3 regions of the Pseudokineococcus lusitanus genome follow, and region 2 is predicted to be linked to each of the others. Evidence: predicted binding sites of a transcription regulator. Region 2 holds the regulator's gene; each other region holds the start of a gene.
The links. The regulator LexA, encoded in region 2, represses DNA repair genes until DNA is damaged. The targets are predictions, from matches to a motif close to TCGAACANNTGTTCGA.

Region 1: the regulator LexA is predicted to act here: its motif matches at 2,650-2,665, upstream of EDC03_RS11440 (HNH endonuclease signature motif containing protein).
Region 3: the regulator LexA is predicted to act here: its motif matches at 3,635-3,650, upstream of EDC03_RS15450 (alpha-ketoglutarate-dependent dioxygenase AlkB).

The regions. Positions count from the first base shown of each region.
Region 1 is NZ_RJKN01000005.1:311,384-319,114, reverse strand. Features, by position in the region: gene EDC03_RS11450 (lipopolysaccharide biosynthesis protein) at 1-944, shown strand, start outside; gene EDC03_RS11445 (aminoglycoside phosphotransferase/kinase family protein) at 934-1,977, shown strand; gene EDC03_RS11440 (HNH endonuclease signature motif containing protein) at 2,752-4,131, shown strand; gene EDC03_RS11435 (glycosyltransferase family 2 protein) at 4,283-5,269, opposite strand; gene EDC03_RS11430 (glycosyltransferase family 4 protein) at 5,266-6,414, opposite strand; gene EDC03_RS11425 (PKD domain-containing protein) at 6,492-7,731, opposite strand, start outside.
Region 2 is NZ_RJKN01000001.1:300,750-308,480, reverse strand. Features, by position in the region: gene EDC03_RS01375 (ATP-dependent DNA helicase) at 1-364, shown strand, start outside; gene EDC03_RS01370 (aminotransferase class V-fold PLP-dependent enzyme) at 448-1,491, shown strand; gene EDC03_RS01365 (UdgX family uracil-DNA binding protein) at 1,698-2,366, shown strand; gene lexA (transcriptional repressor LexA) at 2,395-3,114, opposite strand; gene EDC03_RS01355 (LysM peptidoglycan-binding domain-containing protein) at 3,599-4,066, shown strand; gene EDC03_RS01350 (NCS2 family permease) at 4,198-5,694, shown strand; gene nrdR (transcriptional regulator NrdR) at 5,811-6,305, shown strand; gene EDC03_RS01340 (alpha/beta hydrolase fold domain-containing protein) at 6,302-7,399, opposite strand; gene EDC03_RS01335 (hypothetical protein) at 7,455-7,700, opposite strand.
Region 3 is NZ_RJKN01000009.1:66,210-73,940, forward strand. Features, by position in the region: gene EDC03_RS15430 (VWA domain-containing protein) at 1-8, shown strand, start outside; gene EDC03_RS15435 (LLM class F420-dependent oxidoreductase) at 15-815, opposite strand; gene aspS (aspartate--tRNA ligase) at 907-2,742, opposite strand; gene EDC03_RS15445 (YbhB/YbcL family Raf kinase inhibitor-like protein) at 2,919-3,458, shown strand; gene EDC03_RS15450 (alpha-ketoglutarate-dependent dioxygenase AlkB) at 3,672-4,328, shown strand; gene EDC03_RS15455 (Rv2578c family radical SAM protein) at 4,377-5,489, opposite strand; gene hisS (histidine--tRNA ligase) at 5,549-6,961, opposite strand; gene EDC03_RS15465 (MBL fold metallo-hydrolase) at 6,961-7,731, opposite strand, start outside.

The DNA of each region.
Region 1 (7,731 bases), on a different contig from region 2:
TCGTCGGCCAGCAGGTGACGGCGGCGACGGTGCTGCTGCTCGTCAACGTCGTCAGCGCCCGGTGGCTCCCGGGCCGCTACCGCCGCGACGTCCCGCTGCGGCGCTTCTTCCGCTTCGGCGGGGCGCTGCTCGGGACGCAGTCGATCTCGTACCTCACGAAGAACGTCGACAACGTCGCGCTGGGCGCGGTGTGGGGGGCGTCCGTCCTGGGCGTCTACAGCCGGGCGTACCAGCTGCTGATGATGCCGCTCAACCAGGTCAACGCGCCGCTGACCCGGGTCGCGCTGCCCGTGCTGTCGAGGGTGCGGGACGACGGCCCCACCTACCGCCGGTACCTCTCCCGCGCCCAGCTGGTCGGCTGCTACGTCACGGCCACGGGCTTCGCCGTCGGCGCGGGGCTGGCCGAGCCGCTCGTGGCGCTGCTCTTCGGCCCGCGGTGGTCGGCGGTGGCGCCCGTCTTCGCCGTCCTCGCGCTCGGCGGCATCTTCCGCGCCGTCTCGCAGCTGGCGTACTGGATGTACCTCTCGCAGGACCTCACGGGCGCCCAGCTCAAGCAGTTCCTCGTGACCCGGCCGCTCATGGTGCTCGTCATCGTCGCGGGCACGCCGTGGGGCGCGGTGGGCGTGGCCGCCGGGCACTCGATCGCCTACGCCCTGTACTGGGTCGCGTCGCTCTGGCACGTCGGGAAGGTCTCCGGCGTCGACACCGGCCCGCTCCTCCGCAACGCGACGCGGGTCCTGCTGACGGTCAGCGCGCCGTGCGGCGTCCTGGCGCTGGCCGCCACGTGGCTGCCGGTGCCGGCGGCGGTGCAGGTCGTCGTCGGGCTGCTCGCCGCGGCGGCGTGGCTCGGCCTGCTCGTCGCGGTCGTCCCGGCGGTGCGGGCGGACGCGGTGACGGTGCGCTCCTTCGCGCTGCGGGCGGCGGGGCGGCGGCGTGCGGCCTGACGACGGGGTCCCCGGCCCGCTCGGGCGCGTCGTCCGGCTGGTGCGGGTGGTGCGCGGGCGCAAGCGCGAGGTCGTGCGACGGCTGGCTGACGGCACCGCGCCGCGCGCCGGGGGCTGGTGGCGCGTGGGCCTGGACGAGGCGCGGGTGCTGGCCCTGCCCCGCCCGGGCGGGCGTGACGCCGGTCCGGCGGCGGACCACGCCGCGGGGCCGGCCCGCTCCCGGCCGCTGCGGTGGGCCGTCCGGCTCGTCCCCCCGCTCGTCGTCCGCCGGCCGGGCCCGCGCGACGTCGGCGGCGTGCACCTGCTCGTGACGAAGAGCGGCGGCGCCGTGCTCCTCGACCCGGGCGCCGGCGTCGTCGTCCACGAGCGCGCCGTGCCCTTCGACGCCGCGTACGCGGGCCGGCGGGAGGCCGTCGCGGCGTACCTGCCCGTCCGGCCCGGGGCGCTGTCGGCCGACCGGCGGGTCCTGCGCGAGCCGCTCGTCGCCGGCCGGCCGCTGCACCGGGCCGACGTGGCCGCGCGGCGGGCCGTGCTGCGCGACGTCGCCGCCCGCAGCGCCAGCGCCGCGGGGAGCGGCCGGCCCGGCGGGGCCTCCGCGGCGGTGGCGGCCGCCGTCGACGCCGCCCTGGCCGCGGCGCCGCGGCTGCCCGCGGACCTCGTGGCGGCGCTGCGCGCCGACGCCCCCGCGCTGCGCGACGCCGCGGCGACGTGGCCGGCCGTCGTCGCGCACGGCGACCTCACGGGCGAGAACGTCCTGCTGGCCGACGACGGCGCCTGGGGCCTCGTGGACCTCGAGGACGCGCGGCCGCTGCCGTGGTTCGCCGACGCCCTGTCGCTGCTGCTGCGCGACCCCGACCTCGGGCCCTCGTGGGCGGCCGGTCGGGAGCCCGACCTCCTCGCCCCGCTGCACCTGCCCGGGGTGGCGCCGGACGAGCGCGCCTGGGGCCGGGCCGCGGCCCTGCTCGCCGCCGCCCACCACGCCGGGCAGCACGGCGGGGACGTCGCCAGGACGCTGCCGCCGCTCTGGCGGTGAGGGCGGCCGTCGGCGCCGCCGGGAGGCTGCACGAGGACGCGCTCTCCCGCGTGGACGTGCAGCCACCCCCTCGCGCCCACGACCGTCCGGTGACGGCGGACCCGGCGCGTGCGAGCGTCCGGCAGGGCTCTCGGGCGACTGCTCGCGTGCGTGAGGCTCACGGAGGACGAACGGGCGCCTGTTCGCGGCCGGCGAGGGTCCCCGACGACGAACGGGCGCCTGTTCGCGCGTTGCCACCGTCTCCGACGACGAACGGGCGCCTGTTCGCAGCCGGCCAGGGTCCCCGACGACGAACAGGCGCCTGTTCGCGCCGGGCGAGGGTCCCCGACGACGAACGGGCGCCTGTTCGCGCCCTGCGACCGTCTCCGACGACGAAACGGGCGCCTGTTCGCAGCCGGCGAGGGTCACCGACGACGAACGGGCGCCTGTTCGCGCCCTGCGACCGTCTCCAACGACGAACGGGCGCCTGTTCGCGGCGGGCGAGGGCTCTCGGACGACGACGAGGCACCCGTCCCTGTGCGCGCACCCACGGAGGCGTGGGGAGCCGCCTCGGAGATCCTGCCGGCGCACCGAGCGGTGGTCGCCGCGTCGACGGGTCGGCGGAGGTCCGCGGCCCTCGGCCCGCCTGCAGCAGGAGGTCCGTCCAGGCGCACGTCGCCACGCCCGCGTCGTTCGATCACCCGTTCGAGTCGCGTTCATCGCCCCAGGTCAGACGCCTGTGGACGACGCCCGCGGTGAGGTCCGTTGTCGGTGGTCGCCCCTAGCGTGAGCGCCATGACCACCGACGGCGCGGGCACGACGACCGGCGTCGTCACGCCCGTCGCCGTGACGGCACTGGTCCCGGCCGGCGCCCTCGCGGACGGGGTGACGGTGCTGACCGCGGCGGTCGACGTCCTGCTGGCCGTGCCGCTGTGGCAGACCCCCGACGCCGGGATCCGTGAGGCCGTCGTGGAGCTCGAGCGGCAGGCCGCCCGTCTCGAGGCGGTCCGGCTACGGGTCCTTGCGGCCGCCGACGAGCGGCGGGTCGGCACCGTCGCCGGAGCGCCCTCGACGGCGGACTGGTTGGTCGGCGCGACGACGACCCGCGCCGAGCACGCCCGCCGCCGCGTCGACCTCGCCGTCGCCCTGGAGGCCGACCTGGCGGCGACCGGGTCGGCGCTGGCCGACGGGAAGGTCACCGGTGACCAGGCCGGGGTCGTCCACACCGTCATGACCCGGCTGCCCGCGGCGCTGGACGCGGCGACGCGGGCCGACGCGGAGGCGTTCCTCCTGGAGCAGGCCGTCCACCTCGACCCCCGGCGCCTGGCGCAGGTCGGCCGGCGGCTGGCCCCCCGCCTGGACGTCGGCACCGGCGACGACCTCGCCTGGACCGAGGCCGGCCAGGAACGCCGCCGCCAGCTGCGCTGCACCCAGACCGACGACGGCACCTGGCTGCTGTCCGGACAGCTCGACCCCGTCGCCGGCACCACCCTCATGACCGCGCTCGAACCCCTCGCCGCACCCCGCCCCGCGAAGGACGGCGCCCCGGACCTGCGCCCGCACCCCCGCCGGCTGGCCGACGCCCTCCTGCAGCTGTGCGAGGGCCACCTGGCCGGAGCGACCGGCACGTCGGCGCCACGTGCTCGGCTGGTCGTGACCGTGCCGCTGGCGACGCTGCTCGACCCGGCCGCGCCCGGTGCGGACCCCGCGACGCTGCCCGGCGGGCACCCCCTGTCCGCCGAGCAGACCACCCTGCTGGCCTGCGACGCCCACCTCGTCCCCGTCCTCATGGACGACGACCGGCCGCTGGACGTCGGACGGTCGGTCTACTCCTGGCCCGACAAGGTCCGCACCGCCGTCCGCCTGCGCGACCGCACCTGCACCTGGGGCCGTTGCACCCGCCCCGCGGAGTGGGGCCACATCCACCACCTCACCCCCTGGTCGAAGGGCGGGACCACCGCCGAGCGCAACGCCGCCTGCCTGTGCGGCCACCACCACCGCCTCGTCCACCGCGAGGGCTGGCGAGGCGAGCTGATCGGCGCCCAGGTCGTCTGGCACCCACCCGACGGGGGACCGCCCCTACGACCACCACCACCCTGGACGAGAGCGCTCGACCGCGTCGTCGACCGCTGGCGTGCCCGCACGCGACCGCACGCCCGCCGGGCGGCCGCCTGACCCGATGACCGCCAGACCGTGGAGGGCGTCGGCTCGGCGGCGCGACGAGGTCGACGACATGGACGCGCGTGCACGTCTCGGCCCGGGACGCCCCAGCCCTTCTGCGACGAGGGACGGAGCCCTCACCGACGGAGCGGAGGCGTGCGAGCGGTCAGCTGCCGTCGACCGCCGACGGGGGCTTCGTCGTCGGGCGCCGGTACTCGGCGTAGGTCCACCCCAGCGCGCCGCCGAGCATCCCGGTGCCGCGGGCCAGGGCCTTGGCGCCGCGCGCCTGCATCGACGTGTCGCCGCGCACGGTGCCGGCCACCGTCCCGCCGGCGCCCGCGACGACGCGCAGGAGGCCACGCCCGGCGCAGGCGCTCCGCGCGAGGACGCGGGCGGGCGCGGAGGGTGCGACGACGACCTCGACGCGGGCGTGGGAGTTGCCGCTGCGGAGCTGGCGGCGCAGGACCCAGGAGCGGGTCGTGCGCGAGACGGGCACGACGTCGGTGACGACGGCCTCGTCGCACCACACGAGCTCGGCGCCCGAGGCGTGCAGGAGTCGCGTGAAGAGCGTGTCCGAGCCGCCCGAGACGCCGAAGCGCGCGTCGAAGCGCAGCCCGCCCGGCGCGGCCGCCCGGACCTGCGCGAGGTCGAGGAGGAGGTTGTTGGTCGCGGCGACGTCGACCCGGGTCCCCGTCGCGAGGCGCCGCCGGGTGAAGAAGCCCCCGGCGTGCACCCACGGCGCCGGCTCGCCCGGGAAGCGGGACACGACGGGCCCGACGACTGCGCCGCCCCCCTCCGCGCGCCAGGTGGAGAGCAGCAGGCCGAGCCACCCCTCGCAGGGCCGCTCGTCGTCGTCGAGGAAGACGAGGACGTCGTCCCCCGCCCCGTCCGCCGCGTCGAGCGCGCGGTTGCGGGCCGCGGCGATGCCGGGCTCCGGCTCGTGGACGACGTCCACGCCGGCGAGGCCGAGCGCCGCGACCTCGGGCAGCGCCGAGCCGTCCGGGTCGTTGTCGACGACGAGGACGCGCGACGGCGTCCCGGCCGCGGTCTGCGCCGCGCACTGGGCGGCGACCTCGGGCAGCACCTCCCGCAGGTCCTCGGGCCGGCGGTAGGTGAGGACGGCGACGACGACGCGGGGCGCCGCGGCGGTCACCGCGCGGCCCCGGCGGGCGCGACCGCCGCGAGGACGGCCCCGGCGACGGCCTCCCGGTACCCCCCGGGGGCGTGCCGGTCGGCGAGCAGGACGGCGTCGCGGGCGGCGGCCTCGACCGTGCGCGGGCCGCCGGCGAGGACGGCCTCGACGGCGTCGGCGACCGCGCCGGGCTCCCCCGGCGGCACGAGGCGGGAGGCGCCGCAGCCGGCCAGGGCCTCGGGCAGCCCGCCCGTCGAGGAGGCCACGACCGGGCGGCCGGCGAGGACCGCCTCGACCGCGGTGTTGCCGAAGGGCTCGGGCAGCAGCGACGGGACGAGGACGACGGTGGCCGCCGCCAGCCGCGGCCACACCGCCGGCACGAACCCGTGACGGTGCACGTGGCCGACGAGGGCGGGGTCCGCCAGCGCGGCGTCGAGGCGCTCGCCGAAGGCGGCGTGCTCGGCGAAGACGTCGCCGACGAGGTCGAGCGACGCGTCGACGCCGCGCCGCCGCAGCTCGGCGAGGGCCTCCACGGCGACGAGGACGCCCTTGCGCTCGGAGAGCCGGCCGACGTACACGAGCCGGACGGGGGCGCCCGGGGCGGGGACCTCGAGCGGCGTCGGGCCGTCGGGCGGGCCCGCGACGCCGTTGGGGACCACGACGGGCCGCCCGGCCAGCGCCGGCTCGGAGCCGACGAGGACGTCGCCCGCGTACCGGCTGTTGACGAGCACCGTGGCCGCGCCCCGCAGCGGGGAGGCGAGCGCCCGCCGCAGCAGGCGCGCCGCGGCGCCCTCGGCCTCGTGGACGTGCCCGACGACGGGCACCCCCGCGAGCCGCCCGGCGAGCAGCCACAGGGGCTGCACCTGGGTGCTGACGTAGACGGCGGCGGGTCGCCCCGCCCGCAGGAGCGCGAGCGCGCCGACGAGGCCGCGGACGCCGTCGACGGCCAGGCGCAGGGCGCCGGCGGGCCGGAGCGAGGACTTGCGCAGCACCGGCACCGACGTGCCGACCACGGTCGCGCCGGCGGCCTCGAGCAGCGGCACGAGCGGCCCCCGGGACGGCAGGGCCACGACGACGTCCGTGCCGGCGTCGACGAGCCCGTGCACGGACTCGGCGAGCATCCGGTCCGAGCCGTACAGCTCGGCCGAGGGGTGGGTGACGAGCACCCGCGGACGGGCCGCCCCTCCCCCGGGCCGCCCCGGCGTCGCGGGGGCGGACGCCCCCGCGACCGCCGGGCGCCCGGTCACCGCGTGGTCGCCGTCGTGGCCGAGAGGTCGTCGTGGCGGACGACGACCGGGGCCGTCGACGAGCCGGAGAGGTACGTCCACAGCCCGATGCTCCCAGGCGCCTGGCGTGCCGCGGTCGCGTCGGTCGCCGTGCGCTGCCACGTGGCGGGCTCGGCGGCGCCCTCGGCCCACACCCGCGCCCGCAGGGTCGTCGGGGAGGAGCCGACCGCCTCGACGCGCAGCCGGAGCCCGGTGGCGCCGGCGGCCGGGTCGACCGTCAGCCCCGCCACGGTCGTCGCGGCGGCCAGCGTGGTCTCGGTGGAGCCGTCGAGCCGGGTGAGCCCCAGCGTCACCGAGCCGTCGGCCAGCACCCGCACCTTGGCGCGGTACTCGCCGTCCGCGCCGGCCCGCACCGTGCCGGCGACGTAGGCGCCGCCGCCGGTGGGCAGGGCGGGGAAGCGGGCGGTCGTGGCGAGCGAGACGTCGCCCGCCGAGACGTCGGCGAGGCGGGCGGTGCCCGCGCGGCCGGCCCCGACGGTGACCGCACCGGCCGTGCCGTCGACGGCGGCGCTCGAGCCGGAGCCGGACGTCGTCCACGCACCGCCGACCTCGGCGGTGCCGAGCCCGCCCGTCACCGAGCGGGTGAAGGTGTCGGCGGCCACCGTGCCCGCCGGGACGGCGGGGGCGACCGGCGGGGCCGTCACCTCGACGGTGCGGGTGGCGGTCGCCGTGGCGCCCGCGTCGTCCGCGACGGTGAGGGTGACGGTGTAGCGGCCGGCCGCCGAGTAGGTGTGGCTCGTCGTCGCGCCGGTGGCGGTCTCCCCGTCGCCGAGGTCCCACGTCCACGAGACGACCCGGCCGTCGGCGTCAGCGGAGCCCGTGCCGTCGAGCTGCACGGACAGGTCGGACGTCGTCGCGGCGAGGGCCGCCGTCGGCGCCGTGTTGGCGGGTGCCGTGACCTCGACGACGCGGGTGGTGCTGGTGCTCGCGCCGCGGTCGTCGGTGACGGTGAGGGTGACGGTGTAGCGGCCGGCCGCGGCGTAGGTGTGCGTCGCGGTCGCGCCCGTCGTGGTCGTCCCGTCGCCGAGGGCCCAGGACCAGGAGGCGACCCGGCCGTCGGGGTCGCTCGAGGCGGTGCCGTCGAGCTGCACCGACAGGCCCGAGGTCGTGGCCGTCGCGGCGGCGACGGGCGCGTCGTTGGGGGCGGCCGCGCCGCCCGCGGCGGCGTGGGCGCGCACCTGCGCGGTCGTCAGCACG
Region 2 (7,731 bases):
GGACGTGCCGGGGCCGTCCTGCCAGCTCGTGACGATCGACCGCATCCCCTTCCCCCGTCCCGACGACCCCCTGCTGTCGGCCCGCGCCGAGGCGGTCTCCCGCGGCGGCGGCAACGGCTTCCTCGCCGTGTCGGCGCAGCACGCGGCGCTGCGGCTCGCCCAGGGCGCGGGGCGGCTCGTCCGGTCGACGGGGGACCGCGGCGTCGTCGCCGTCCTCGACCCGCGGCTGGCGACCGCGCGGTACGGCGGCTTCCTGCGCGCGAGCCTCCCGCCGCTGTGGGCGACGAGCGACAAGGACGTCGTCCTCGCCGCGCTCCGCCGGCTGGACGCCGCCGCGCGTACGGCGGAGGACGAGACGGCGTAGGCGGCGAGGCCTCCCGCGGCCCGGCGGCGGTCGCCCCTCCCGGCGTGGACGGGGGAGACCGCGACGTGGGGGAGCATCGGGGCATGGACCTCGCCCGCGCCCGCGCCGCCTTCGAGCACGTCCCCGGCTACTGCAACGCGGCGACGCTGGGCCTGCCGAGCCGAGCCGTCCGCACGGCGATGGTGGCGGCCCTCGACGAGTGGGCGGCCGGCCGGGCCACGGCGCCGGGCTACGACGCCGTCGTCGGCCGGGCACGGGAGCTCTTCGCCCGGCTCGTCGGCGTCCCCGCGGACCGCGTGGCCGTGGGCTCGCAGGCGTCGGTGGCCGTGGGCGCCGTCGCGGCCTCGCTGCCCGACGGCGCCCGGGTCGTCGTCCCCGAGGGCGACTTCACCTCCGTCGTCTTCCCCTTCCTCGTCCACGCCGAGCGGCGCGGGCTCGTCGTGCGGCAGGTGCCGCTGGCGGGCCTGGCCGACGCCGTCGCCGAGGGCTGCGACCTCGTCGCCTACAGCCTCGTGCAGTCCTCCGACGGCGCCGTGGCCGACGACGACGCGGTCCGCGCCGCGGCGGCCAGGGTCGGCGCGGCGACGCTGTGCGACCTCACGCAGGCCGCGGGCTGGTGGCCCGTCGACGCCGGGCTCCACGACCTCACCGTGACCGCCGCCTACAAGTGGCTCGGCGCGCCGCGCGGCGTCTGCTTCACGACCGTCGCGCCGTCGTGGCAGGAGCGTCTGCTGCCGGTGGCGGCCGGCTGGTACGCCGGCGAGGACGTCTGGGGCTCGGTGTACGGGCCCGGCATGGCGCTCGCGCAGGACGCGCGGCGCTTCGACGTCTCGCCCGCGTGGCTGCCGTGGGCGGGGGCCGTCCCGGCGCTCGAGCTGTACGACGGGCTCGACGTCGCCGAGGTCCGCGACCACGACGCCCGCCTGGCCGACGCCGTCCTCGCCGGGCTCGACCTGCCGCCCGCGGGGCGCGCCGTCGTCGCCGTCCCGGACGCCGACGGCCACGCCCTCGAGCGCCTCGCCGCCGCGGGGGTCACGGCCGTGGCCCGGGCGGGCGCCGTCCGCCTCGCCTTCCACCTGTGGAACGACGACTCCGACGTCGAGCGGGTGCTGGGCGCCCTGCGCTGACCGCTTCCGCCTGCTCGTGGTGGAGCGGCGTCCCCGGACGCGAACGGGCGCCTGTTCGTGGTGAGGTGGCGTCCCGGGGCGCGAAGAGGCGCCTGTTCGTGCTGAGGCGGCGTCCCCGGACGCGAACAGGCGCCCGTTCGCGGTGCGGCGGCGTCCTCGCGCGCGACGACGCGCGGTGCGCCGGGGGGCGACCTAGCGTGCCGGGCATGGCGGGTGGAGCGGAGAAGCCGGAGCGGCCGGGCGCGGAGCAGTGGCTGCCGGAGCCGGGGCACCGCGACGTCGCGACGCTCCGCGAGGCCGCGACCGGGTGCCGCGGCTGCGAGCTCTGGGAGCCGGCGACGCAGGTCGTCTTCTCGGCCGGGGCGACGGGCGGGCGGCTGGCGCTCGTCGGCGAGCAGCCGGGGGACCAGGAGGACCGCCGCGGCGTGCCCTTCGTCGGCCCGGCGGGCCGCCTCCTGCAGGCCGCCGTCGAGGAGGCGGGCATCGCCCGGGAGGACGTCTACGTGACGAACGCCGTCAAGCACTTCCGCTTCACGCAGCAGGCGCCCGGCAACCGGCGCATCCACGCGACGCCGGAGGCGGCGCACGTCACGGCGTGCCGCCCCTGGCTGGCCGCGGAGCTGGCGGCGGTGGACCCGGAGGTCGTCGTCGTCCTCGGCGCGACCGCCGGCCGGGCGCTCCTCGGCCCGTCGTTCCGGGTGACCAAGGAGCGCGGCCACGTCATCGAGCGGGAGACCTCCAGGGGCACCAAGCGCTTCGTGGCGACGCTGCACCCCTCGGCCGTGCTGCGGACGCCGCCGGAGCAGCGGGACGCGGCACGGGACGGGCTCGTGGCCGACCTGCGCGTGGCGGCCGCGGCGCTCGGGCCCCGCTGAGGGAGGGGCACCGGCGCCGCGGCACGGCTCAGACGCTCCGCAGGACGGCGACGACGCGTCCCAGCACGGTGGCCTCGTCGCCGTCGATGGGGCTGTAGGCGGCGTTGCGCGGGAGCAGCCGGACGTGGCCGTCACGGCGCTGGAAGACCTTGACCGTGGCCTCGCCGTCGATCATGGCGGCCACCACCTCGCCGTTCTCGGCGACGGGCTGCTGCCGGACGACGACCCAGTCCCCGTCGCAGATGGCCGCCTCGACCATGGAGTCGCCGACCACCTTGAGCAGGAAGAGCTGCCCGCCGCCGACGAGCTGGCGGGGGAGCGGGAAGACGTCCTCGACGGCCTGCTCGGCGAGGATCGGGCCGCCGGCCGCGATGCGCCCGACCACGGGCACGTAGGCGGCGGCGGGGCGCTCGTCGCCGGCGCCGGTGTCGTCGGCCGGGACGTCGGCCGGGGCCTCGGGGCGCGCGGGCCGCAGCCGGTGCACCGACGCGCCGCCCGCGGGCTGCTCGTCCGGGACGACGACCTCGATGGCGCGGGGGCGCCGCGGGTCGCGGCGCAGGAAGCCCTTGCGCTCCAGCGTGCTCAGCTGGTGCGCCACGCTCGACGGGCTCGTGAGCCCGACGGCCTCGCCGATCTCGCGCATGCTCGGCGGGTAGCCGCGCCGCTCGACCGCCTCGCTGATGCACTCGAGCACCCGGCGCTGCCGCTCGGTGAGCCCGGTGCCGGCCGCCGCCGGCGTGTCCGGCATCTCCACCACGGTGCCCTCGGACGTGCCGTCCGTGCCCGCCGACGTGCCCTCGTCGTCCCTGCGCCGTGCCACGGAGCCTCCTGCGGTCGTCGTGCGCCGGCGTCCCCGACGCCGGCCGTGCCGCGAGCGTAGGGACGCGGGAGGTCGAGATCAAACACCTGTTCGAGCGTGTCGCGGCGTGTCGTCAGGGGCGCCGCGGGGGGTGTCCGGCGCCGCCGGTGGACCGCTGACCTGCGGCGGGACCCGTTGTCGGTGGTCGCTGGTCGACTACGGGACGTGCACCGGGGGCCCGGTCGGCCCGGCCCCGCCCGGTCCGGACGGGGCGTCGGTGCGGGCGCCGCTGGACGCCCGCCCCGCCCGCTGGTACACATCGCACAGACGTTCGATCGAATACGCGTTCGACGCCGGGCAGGCGCCGGGGCGCGACCCCCTCGACCCGCACGTCCGCCGGCCGCGAGGCCGCGCGGTCCACCCGGAGGTCCTCATGTCCGCACTGGCCCTGCAGCCGTCCTTCGTCCCCGCCGCCCGCCCGGCGCGGCGCCGGCACCTGGCCCTCGTGCCGCCGCCCGTCGCCGCGCCCCCGCGGCGCACCCCCGCCCGTCGTCGGGCCGCCGCCCCGGCGGTCGGCCCCGTGCACGTGACGCGGCGCGGCCGGCTCGCCGTCACGACGGCGGTGGCCGTCGCGCTCCTCGGCGCGCCGACCGCCGTGCTCGCCGCCGGGAGCCCGTCGACGCCCGCGGCCCCGGCCGCACCCGCCGTCGCAGCGGCCGTGCCGGCCACGCCGGCCGCCGAGCACGTCGTGCTGCCGGGGGAAACCCTCTGGTCGGTGGCCGAGGGCGTGGCCGCGCCGGGCGAGGACGTCCGCGACGTCGTCCTCCACCTCGAGCAGCTCAACGGCCTCAGCACGTCCGCGCTCCAGGTCGGGCAGACGCTCGTCGTCCCCGCCGTCTGAGGCGCCGCGTCCCGGACCGCGGGCGGGTGCACCCGGGCGGCCGGTGCCTCTGGCAAGGTGTCCGCGCCCAGCGCCAGCACCGTCGCCGGCCGCGGCGACGCCGCGGCCGCGGCCCGTCCCGCGGAGGACGCATGAGCAGCACCCGGAAGCCCGCGGACGACGTCCGCCGCGACGGCGAGGCCCCCGTGGGCGCGCTCGACCGGTACTTCTCCATCACGGCCCGTGGCTCCACCACCGCCCGGGAGGTGCGCGGCGGGCTCGTCACCTTCGTGGCGATGGCCTACATCGTCGTCCTCAACCCGCTCATCATCGGGACGGTGCCCGACTCGACCGGCGCCTACCTCGGCGGCGGCGACGCGCCGAACCTGCCCGCGGTGGCCGCGGTGACGGCCCTCGTCGCGGGCGTCCTGACGATCACCATGGGTGTCGTCGGCCGCTTCCCGCTCGGCCTGGCTGCCGGTCTCGGGCTCAACGCCTTCGTGGCCTACGGCATCGTCGGGCTGCCGGGCATGACGTGGCCCGCGGCCATGGGGCTCGTCGTCCTCGAGGGCCTCGTCATCCTCGTGCTCGTCCTCACCGGCTTCCGCAAGGCCGTGCTGCGCGCCGTGCCAGGACCGCTCAAGACCGCCATCAGCGTCGGCATCGGCCTGTTCCTCACGCTCGTGGGCCTCGTCAACGCGGGCATCGTGCGCACGCCGGCCGGGGCCGCCGTGCCGCTCGAGCTGGGCATCGGCGGCTCGCTGCGCGGCTGGCCCACAGTCGTCTTCGTCGTCGGGCTCGTCGTCACGGTCGTGCTCATGGCGCGTGCCGTCCGCGGGGCGCTCCTCGTCGGCATCCTCGTCGCCACCGCCCTGGCCGTGGTCGTCCAGGCGCTGTTCGACGTCGGTCCGCGCGTCGACGGCGACGTCCTGCGACCCACCGGCTTCGGCCTGTCCGTGCCCCAGGTGCCCGAGCAGTGGCTCGCCCTGCCGGACCTCTCGCTGCTCGGGCAGTTCAGCCTCGTCGGCGGCGTCGCCGCCGCCGGCGCGGTCACGGCCGTGCTCGTCGTCTTCTCCCTCGTCGTCGCCGACTTCTTCGACACGATGGGGACGATGGTCGCCGTCGGCCACGAGGCCGACCTCCTCGACGACGAGGGCAACCCCGTCGGCAGCCAGCGCATCCTCCTCGTCGACTCCCTGGCCGCGGTGGCGGGCGGTGCCGCCAGCGCCTCCAGCGCCACGAGCTTCGTGGAGTCCGCGGCCGGCGTCGGCGACGGCGCCCGCACGGGCCTCGCCAGCGTCGTCACCGGCGCGGCCTTCCTCGTCGCCGTCGTGGCGGCGCCGCTCGTGACCCTCGTGCCCTACGAGGCGGCCAGCCCGGCGCTCGTCGTCGTCGGCTTCCTCATGATGCGCCAGGTCAAGGGCATCGACTGGGACGACATCGGCGTCGGGCTGCCCGCCTTCCTCGCCGTCGTCCTCATGCCGTTCGCCTACTCGATCACCGTGGGCATCGGGGCCGGCTTCCTCGCCTACGTCCTGCTCGCGGCGGTCCGCGGCCGGGTTCGCGACGTCCACCCGCTCATGTGGGTGGTGGCCGCCGTCTTCGCCGTCTACTTCACCATCGGCCCGATCCAGGACCTGCTGGCCTGACCGTCGGCCGGGGCGCCCGGGCGGGCGTCCCCGGCCGGGCTCGCTTGCGACGGGGGCGCGCGGCGACCTAGCGTCGACGGGTCGTCGGCGCCGTGCCGGCACCGAGGAGGTCGGCCGTGCACTGCCCGTTCTGCCGCCACCCGGACAGCCGCGTCGTCGACTCGCGCGCGACGGACGACGGGACGGCGATCCGGCGCCGGCGGCAGTGCCCCCAGTGCCAGCGGCGCTTCACGACGATGGAGGCGGCGAGCCTCACCGTCGTCAAGCGCTCGGGCACGACGGAGCCCTTCAGCCGGGAGAAGGTGCTGAGCGGCGTCCGCAAGGCCTGCCAGGGCCGACCCGTCACCGAGGACCAGCTGGCCGTCCTCGCGCAGCAGGTGGAGGAGGCGATCCGCACCGCCGGGACCGCCGAGGTGGAGGCGCACGACGTGGGCGTCGCCGTCCTCGCGCCGCTGCGGGAGCTCGACGAGGTGGCCTACCTGCGCTTCGCCTCGGTCTACCAGGCGTTCGACTCGCTCGAGGACTTCCAGGCCGCCATCACCCAGCTCCGCGCCGAGCGCGACGCCGCCGCGGCCGGCGAGCCCGTCCCCGCGGCGGCCGCCCCGCTCTAGCGCGCCGGGGCTCCCTCCGCGGGACCGAGCTCCAGGGCCGCGGCGAGGCGGGCGACCGCGTCCGCCTGCAGCGCCGCGACGCGGGGCACGCCCGCCGCGGCCCCCCAGGTCCCGTGGTAGACGCCGGGGACGACGACGAGCCGCGCCGCGACGCCGGCGGAGCGCAGCCGGCGGGCGTGCTCGACGGTCTCGTCGTGGAGCACGTCGAGCGTCCCGACCCCGAGCCAGGCGGGCGGGAGGCCCGTGAGGTCCTCCTGCCGCGCCGGGGCCGCGCGCGGCGGGGCGGGCGCGGGACGCCGGTCGTGCGGGGAGCGGCCGAGCAGCGCCGCCCAGCCGCGCCGGTTGGAGCGGTGCGACCACCCGAGCCGCCGCGGGCCGGCGAGCCGGAGGCCGGTGCGGTCGTCGAGCATCGGGTACACGAGCAGCTGGAGGCGGAGGGGGACGCCGTCGTCGGAGGCCGTCGCGGCCAGCGAGGCCGCCACGCCGCCGCCGGCGCTGGCGCCGCCCACGGCGAGCCGGTCCGGGTCGACGCCGAGGTCGTCGGCCTCCGCGCGCAGCCACCGCAGCACGCGACGGCAGTCGTCGTGCCCGGCGGGGTAGGGGTGCTCGGGCGCGAGCCGGTGGTCCGGCGCCACGACGACGACGCCCAGCTCGTCGGCGAGCCGGGCGCACCAGGCGAGGTCGGCGTAGGCCTCGCCGAGGACGTGCCCCCCGCCGTGGATCCACAGCAGGGCCGGGGCGGGCGGTCGGCGGACGGTGGGCTCGACGACGAGGACGTCGACGGGCGGTCCGCCGGCGTCGCCGGGCACCGTGCGGCGCAGCACCGTCACCCCGGGCGGGACGTCGGCGTCGGGCACGGGCAGACGACGGGCGAGCGGGAGGAACGGGGTCGGCGGCAGCCCGAGGGGGACCAGGAGGGAGGCCCGGCGGAGGTCGGGCGGGAGGGCGGCGACGAGGCGCGCCCGGCGGGCGAGGCCCGCGACGGCCCAGGGGAGCGCGACCGCCCCCACGGCCAGGGCGGCGCGGCGGGCCGGCGGGTGCGCCGCGGCCCCGTCGGGTCGGGCGGGCGGGCGACGGGGCGGGGGCTGGACCACCGCCCGAGCGTGGCAGGCCGTCGGCCCGGCGTCCCGACGGGGACGGCGCGGGCGCTCAGGAGGCGGTGACGTGCCCGATCTCGACGACGCGGACGGGCACGCCGTCGACCTGCTCGGGCAGCTCGGGGGCGTCGGCCTGCGTGACGACGTTGACGCGGACCGCGTAGGCGCTGTGCCAGCGGACGACGCCGACGCCGTTGACGCGGGCGTCGCCCGCGAGCCGGGCGGCGAGGGAGGACTTGGCCGCGCGCGCCGCGTCGCGCGACGGTCCCTCGGGCGAGGGGGAGGTCGGCAGCGTCATCCCCGCAGTGTGCACCCGCGGGGCGCCCCTG
Region 3 (7,731 bases), on a different contig from region 2:
GCCGCTGACGCCGGTCAGCGCGAGAGGTCGTCGCGCCAGGCCAGCCACTCGCGCAGCGGGCCGAGGTCGAAGTCGGGCCCGCCGGTGCCCACGGTGAAGAGGGTCACGCCGGCTCCGAGCAGCGCGTCGCCCGACGCAGCCGGGTCGCCCTCGACGCCCGCCGACCGCTCGACCTCGCGGGGGTCGCGGCCGAGGTCGCGGCAGTAGCCGTCGAGGACCTCGCCCTTGCGGGCGACCGTCGCGGGGTCGCCGAAGGAGTGCCAGATGTCGGCGTGACGGGCGACCAGCGGCAGCGTCTTCTTCTCGCCGCCGCCGCCGATCATCACGGGGATGTCCCGCAGCGGTGCCGGGTTGAGGGCCGCCCAGCGGGCCTCGATGCGCGGCATCGCCGTCGCGAGGTCGGCGATCCGCCCCCCTGCGGTGCCGAACTCGAAGCCGTACTCGTCGTAGTCGCGCTGGAACCACCCGGAGCCGATGCCGAGGAGCAGCCGGCCGTCGCTGACGTGGTCGACCGTCCGCGCCATGTCGGCCAGCAGGTCGGGGTTCCGGTAGGAGTTGCAGCTGACGAGCGCGCCGATCTCCACGCGCTCGGTGGCCTCGGCCCAAGCGCCGAGCATCGTCCAGCACTCGAAGTGCTTGCCGTCGGGCTCGCCGTACAGCGGGAAGAAGTGGTCCCAGTTCATGACGAGGTCGACGCCGGCCTCCTCCGCGGCCGCGACGGCCCGGCGGATCTGCGGGTAGTCGGCGTGCTGCGGCTGGACCTGCACGCCGATGCGCACGGGACGGCTGGGCGGGGGGACGGCGTCGTCGCTCACGCGGCCGACAGTACGAGCGCCGGGACGACGACGGGGCGGCCGGACGCCGACGGACGTGCCGTCGTCGTGCCGCCGCCCCGTCGGGGACCTGTCAGCTGGTGCCGCCGCGCTCCGGCGCCGTCGGGGACGCCGCCCCCGGGGCCGGCTCGGGACGCGCGTCGACGCCGGCCTCCTTGCGCTGCTGCGCCGTGATGGGCGCCGGCGCCGCGGTCAGCGGGTCGTAGCCGCCGCCGCTCTTGGGGAAGGCGATGACCTCGCGGATCGAGTCGGCGCCGGCGAGCAGCGCGACGATCCGGTCCCAGCCGAAGGCGATGCCGCCGTGCGGCGGGGCGCCGTAGGCGAAGGCGTCGAGGAGGAAGCCGAACTTGACGCGCGCGTCCTCCTCGGCGAGGCCCATCACCGCGAAGACCCGCTCCTGCACCTCGCGGGTGTGGATGCGGATCGAGCCGCCGCCGATCTCGTTGCCGTTGCAGACGATGTCGTAGGCCTGCGACAGGGCCGCGCCCGGGTCGGACTCGAAGCGGTCGCGCCACTCCGGCGTCGGGGCCGTGAAGGCGTGGTGCACCGCGGTCCAGGCGCCGGCGCCCACGGCGACGTCGCCGGACGCCGTGGCGTCGTCGGCCGGCTCGAACAGCGGCGCGTCGACGACCCAGACGAAGGCCCAGGCCTGCTCGTCGACGAGGCCGCAGCGACGGCCCACCTCGAGGCGGGCCGCGCCGAGCAGGCCCCGGGCCGACGTCGCCGGGCCCGCCGCGAAGAACACGCAGTCGCCGGGGACGGCGCCGACGTGCGCGGCGAGCCCGGCGCGCTCGTCCTCGGAGATGTTCTTGGCCACCGGCCCGCGGAGCTCGCCGTCCTCGCCGACGAGCACGTACGCCAGACCGCGGTGACCGCGCTGCTTGGCCCAGTCCTGCCACGCGTCGAGCTGCTTGCGCGGCTGCGAGGCGCCGCCGGGCATGACGACGGCGCCGACGTAGGGCGCCTGGAAGACCTTGAAGGGGGTGCCGGAGAAGTAGTCCGTGCAGTCGACGAGCTCCTGCCCGAAGCGCAGGTCCGGCTTGTCGCTGCCGTACCGCGCCATGGCGTCGGCGTAGGTCATGCGAGCGATCGGGCCGGAGATCTCGTGGCCGATCAACCGCCACAGGGCCGTCAGCACCTCCTCGGCGAGGGCGATGACGTCGTCGGCGTCGACGAAGCTCATCTCGACGTCGAGCTGGGTGAACTCCGGCTGCCGGTCGGCGCGGAAGTCCTCGTCCCGGTAGCAGCGGGCGATCTGGTAGTACCGCTCGACCCCACCCACCATGAGCAGCTGCTTGAACAGCTGCGGGCTCTGCGGCAGCGCGTACCAGGAGCCCGGCGCGAGGCGGGCGGGCACGAGGAAGTCGCGGGCGCCCTCGGGCGTCGAGCGGGTGAGGGTCGGCGTCTCGACCTCGGTGAAGGCATGGCCGTCGAGGACGCCGCGGGCGGCGCGGTTGACGGCGCTGCGGAGGCGCAGCGCGGCGGCCGGGCCGGAGCGGCGCAGGTCGAGGTAGCGGTGCTTGAGCCGGACCTCCTCGCCCACCTCGCCGGCGCCGGACGCCTCGACGGGGAAGGGCAGCGGGTCGGCGGTCGCGAGGACGGTGAGAGCCGTCGCGAGCACCTCCACCTCGCCGGTCGGCAGGTCGGGGTTCTCGTTGCCCTCGGGGCGACGTCGGACCTGCCCCGTGACCTGGACGACGTACTCGCTGCGCAGGTCGTGGGCGCCGGAGGAGTCGAGCAGCTCGTCGCGCACGACGACCTGGACGACGCCGGAGACGTCGCGCAGGTCGAGGAAGGCCACGCCGCCGTGGTCGCGGCGCCGGGCCACCCAGCCCGCCAGCACGACGGTGGGGTCCTCGGCGGCGGAGTGGTCGGCGCGCAGGCTGCCGGCCTCGTGGGTGCGCAGCACGGGGTGCGGTCCTCTCGTCGGGGGTCCGCCCGCGGCGGGCGGACGGCCCGGCGATCCTACGGGCGCGCCGCCGCCCGGCCCCGACGGCGACCGCCCCGGTCGCGGGCGGGGCGCCCGGCTCCGACGATGGCGCGGCAGGCCGGGCCCGACCCGGCCACCGAGCGAGAGGAGCGGCCGTGAGCGACCGCGGAGTCATCGACCCCTACGAGCACCTGCCGCAGGTGCCGTCCTTCACCGTCACGAGCGAGGACGTCGCGGAGGGCGAGCGCCTGCACGACCGGCACGCCAGCGGCGCCTTCGGCGTCGAGGGCGGCGAGGACGTGTCGCCGCAGCTGTCCTGGGAGGGCGCCCCCGAGGGCACGAAGAGCTTCGCCGTCACCGTCTACGACCCGGACGCGCCGACGGCGTCCGGCTTCTGGCACTGGGCCGTGGCCGACCTGCCCGCCACGACGACGTCGCTCCCCCGCGGTGCCGCGACGGGCGGGCTGCCCGACGGCGCCGTCCAGCTCCGCAACGACGGGGGCTTCGCGGGCTTCGTCGGGGCCGCCCCGCCGCCCGGCCACCGGACCCACCACTACTGGGTCGTCGTCCACGCCGTCGACGTCGAGAGCCTCGGCCTCGACGCCGACGCCCCGCCGGCGCAGCTGGGCTTCAACCTCTTCCCGCACACGCTCGCCCGCGCGACGCTCGTCGCGACGTACGACCGCCCCGCCTGACCGCCTGACCCGCCCCCCTTCCGACTTCGCTGCCGACGTCGTCGGACGCGGCCCTCCCCGGCCGACTTCGCTGCCGAAGTCGTGGGAAGGGGCGCCCGACGGCCGACGTCGGCAGCGAAGTCGTGGACGGAGGTGCTCTCCGACGTCGGCCGAGTTGCGGTGAACTCGGAACGCTTTCGGACAGGTGTTCGACGGACGGAGTAACCTTCGTCCATGGTGCTGACGACGCAGCCCTCGCTGCTCGACCTCGGTGACGACGCCGACGACGCTCCCGCCTGGTCGCTCGGCGCGGTCGCCGACGGGCTCGAGCGGCACGTGCTCGCGCAGGGCGCCTGGGTCGACGTCCGTCGTGGCTGGCTGCGTGGGTCCGACGGCATCCTCGCCACCCTCCTCGCCGAGGTGCCCTGGCGGGCCGAGCGCCGGCAGATGTACGAGCGCGAGGTCGACGTGCCGCGCCTCCTCCGCTTCTACGGCGAGGAGGAGGTCCTCCCGCACGCCTGCCTGGCGGCCGCCCGCGACGCCCTCTCGGCGCACTACGCCGACGACCTGGCGGCGGCCGGGCCGCTGCGGACGGCAGGCCTGTGCCTCTACCGGGACGGGCGCGACGGCGTCGCCTGGCACGGGGACCGCACCGGCCGCAGCCGGCGCGAGGACACGGTCGTCGCCATCGTCTCCTTCGGCGCCCCGCGTCCCCTCCTGCTGCGCCCGGCGGGCGGCGGCCCGACCGTGCTGCGGGTGCCGGTGGGCCACGGCGACCTGCTCGTCATGGGCGGCTCCTGCCAGCGGACGTGGGAGCACGCGGTGCCGAAGACGACGCAGCCCGTCGGCCCGCGCGTCAGCGTCCAGCTGCGGCAGCGCGGCGTCCGCTGAGCGCGACCGGTCCCGACCTCGGAGCCCCGGACGTCGGGGCCCCGGACGTCAGAGCCCCAGCGCCAGCTGGTCCCCCGCCGCCGCCGGGACGGACGCCGGCCGCGGCGCCCGTGACGTCGGCATGCTGCCCGTGGGGAAGGACGCGCCACCGCCGTCGTCGACGACCTCGTCCGGCCGGCGCAGCGCCCCGCCGCGGCCCGCGAGCCCGTGGCGCTCGAGCACCGGCGCGAGCCGCTCGTGGAGCCACGCCCGGTAGGCGGCCGGGACGTACGCGCCGCGCCCGTAGAGGTCGCGGTAGCGAGCCACCAGCGCCGGGTGCTCGCGCGCCAGCCAGGCCAGGAACCACTCCCGCGCCCCCGGCCGCAGGTGCAGCGGCACGACGGTGACGCCCGTCGCCCCGGCCGCGGCGACCCGGCCGACGGCCTCGTCGAGGTGCTCCTCGCCGTCGGTCAGCCAGGGGAGGACGGGCGCCACGAAGACGCCGCACGGCAGCCCGGCCGCCCGCACCCGGCGGACGAGCTCGAGCCGGGCGTGCGGCGAGGGGGTGCCCGGCTCCAGCGCCGCGTGCAGGCGCTCGTCCCACACCGCCAGCGAGACGCCGACGCCGACCGGGACCTCGCGGGACGCCGCCGCCAGCTGCGGCAGGTCGCGCACGAGCATCGTGCCCTTGGTGAGCACCGAGAAGGGCGTCCCGGAGCCGGCGAGCGCGGCGACGACGCCGGGCATGAGCGCGTAGCGCCCCTCCGCCCGCTGGTACGGGTCGGTCCCGGTGCCGAGCGCGACGTGCTCCCGCGCCCACGAGGGCCGCGCGAGCTCGCGGCGCAGCACCTGCGCCACGTCGGTCTTGACGACGACCTCGCGGTCGAAGCCCTCGCCCGTGTCGAGGTCGAGCCACGCGTGGGTGCCGCGGGCGAAGCAGTACACGCAGGCGTGGCTGCAGCCGCGGTACGGGTTGACCGTCCACCGGAACGGCATCGAGGAGTCCGCCGGCACGGCGTTGAGGACGCTCCGCGCCCGCACCTCGTGGAACGTCATGCCGGCGAAGGCCGGCGGCCGGACCGTCCGCTGCAGGCCGGGGATCGACGCGGCGAGGGCGCCCGCCGGGCCGAGACCGGGCAGGGCGCCGTCGTCGGCCGCCGTCGTCTGGCCGCTCCACCGCACGAGGGTATCGAACGCCTGTTCGACGGCGCCTGTCAACCCCGTGGCCCGGTCGGTCGGGATCAGGCGGGCGCGTCGCCCTCCCACCGCACCGAGGGCCGCAGGTCCTCGGCCGGCGGTGCCCACGTCGCCGGGTCGGCCGCCACCTGCTCGCCGGAGCGGATGTCCTTGACCTCGTGCGTGCCGTCCTCCTGGACGAACCACACGAAGGGCACCGAGCGCCGGTCCGCGTGCTTGATCTGCTTGCCGAAGCGGGCCGCCGTCGGCGCGATCTCCGTGGCCACGCCCCGGGCGCGCAGCGCCGCCGCGACCGCGGCCGACGCCGGCCGGTGCTCCTCGTCCGCCACGGCGACGAGGACGGCGGTGGGCGTCGGGCGGGACGCCCGCAGCAGCCCGCGCTGGAGCAGCGGCACGAGGAGGCGCGTGACGCCCAGGGAGATCCCGACGCCCGGGTACGTCGTCCGGCCGTCGTCGGCCAGGGCGTCGTAGCGGCCGCCGGAGGACACCGAGCCGAGGTGCTCGAAGCCGGTCATGCGGGACTCGTAGACCGTGCCCGTGTAGTAGTCGAGCCCCCGGGTGATCGACAGGTCCGCGACGACGCGGAAGCGGTCCTCGCCGACGCCGCCGGCGCGCGCCTGGTCGGTCACCCCCGTGACGACGGCGGCGAGCTCGTCGAGCCCCTGCTCGAGCAGGTCGTCGCGGACGCCCAGCCCGCGGACCGCCGCGACAAAGCCGGTGCCGGCCTGCCGGTCGGCCGTGAGGGCCGCCAGGCGCAGGGCCGCGTCGGCCTCCCGCTCCCCCAGGCCGACGGCGCCCACGAGCGACGCCCGGACCCGCTCCGGCCCGACCTTGTCGAGCTTGTCGACCTCGCGCATGACCGCGGCCGTGTCCTCCACGCCGAGGCCCCGGTAGAAGCCCTCGACGAGCCGCCGGTTGTTGACCTGCAGGACGAGCGGCGGCAGCGGCAGGCCCGCGAGGACGTCGGCGAGGACGAGGGGCACCTCCACCTCGTGGTGCGGCGCCAGCGCCCCCGCGTCGACGACGTCGACGTCGGCCTGGCGGAACTCGCGGAAGCGCCCCTCCTGGGGGCGCTCCCCGCGCCACACCTTCTGCACCTGGTACCGGCGGAAGGGGAAGAGCAGCTTCCCGGCGTTCTCGAGGACGTACCGGGCGAAGGGCACGGTGAGGTCGTAGTGGAGCGCGAGGACGTCGTCGGCCAGCGCCCCCTCGGCGCCCTCCCCCGTCGCCGTGCCGGCCGTCATCTCCGCGAGGCGCCGGACGGCGTAGACCTCCTTGTCGATCTCGCCCTTGCGCAGCAGCACCGAGAGCGGCTCGACGGCGCGGGTCTCGACGTGGGCGAAGCCGTGCCGCGCCGCGACGTCGCGGAGCACCTGGAGGAGGTGGTCCTCGACGACCTGCTCGCCCGGCAGCAGCTCGGGGTAGCCGGACAGGGGGCGGGGCGTGCGGGCGGCCATCAGCGGGGCTCCGTGTCGTCGTCGTCGGTGGTGCGGGCGGGCCGGGCGGCGGCCTGCAGGAGGTAGGGGTTGGTGCGGCGCTCGTGCGCCACCGTCGTCGCGGGGCCGTGGCCGGGGACGACGAGCGCGTCGTCGGGCAGGGCCAGGACGACGTCGCGCAGCGTGCGAGCCATGAGGGCGCCGTCGCCACCGGGCAGGTCGGTCCGGCCGACGGAGCCGGCGAAGAGGACGTCGCCGGCCAGCACCGTCGTCGTCAGGCCCGCCGGGAGCCGCCCCGTCCCGTCGGGGAGCCCCCCGGCCGCCACGGAGGCGGCGTCGGGGACGTCGTCGACGACGTAGAGGGTCGAGCCCTCGGTGTGGCCCGGGGCGTGGACGGCGCGCAGGCGCAGGTCGCCCGCGACCACCTCGTCGCCGTCGGCGAGCCGCCGGACCCGCTCCGGCGGGGTCCAGGCGACCGGGCCGACCGAGGCGAGCAGCGCGGCCCGCAGCTGCGGCCCGAGACCGCCGACCGGGTCCTCGAGCCGGTACGCGTCGTCGGCGTGGAGGACGACCTCGCACCCGTGCTCGCGCGCGAGCTCGGCGGCCTCGCCCACGTGGTCGAGGTGCCCGTGGGTGACGAGGACGGCGACGGGACGCAGCCGCAGGTCCGCCAGCAGGGGGCGCAGACGGTCGAGGACGCCGAGGCCGGGGTCCACGACGACGCACGGGGCGGGGTCCCCGGACGGCGCACCGGGCCCGCCGGACGGCGTCCCGGCGGCGAGGACCGTGGT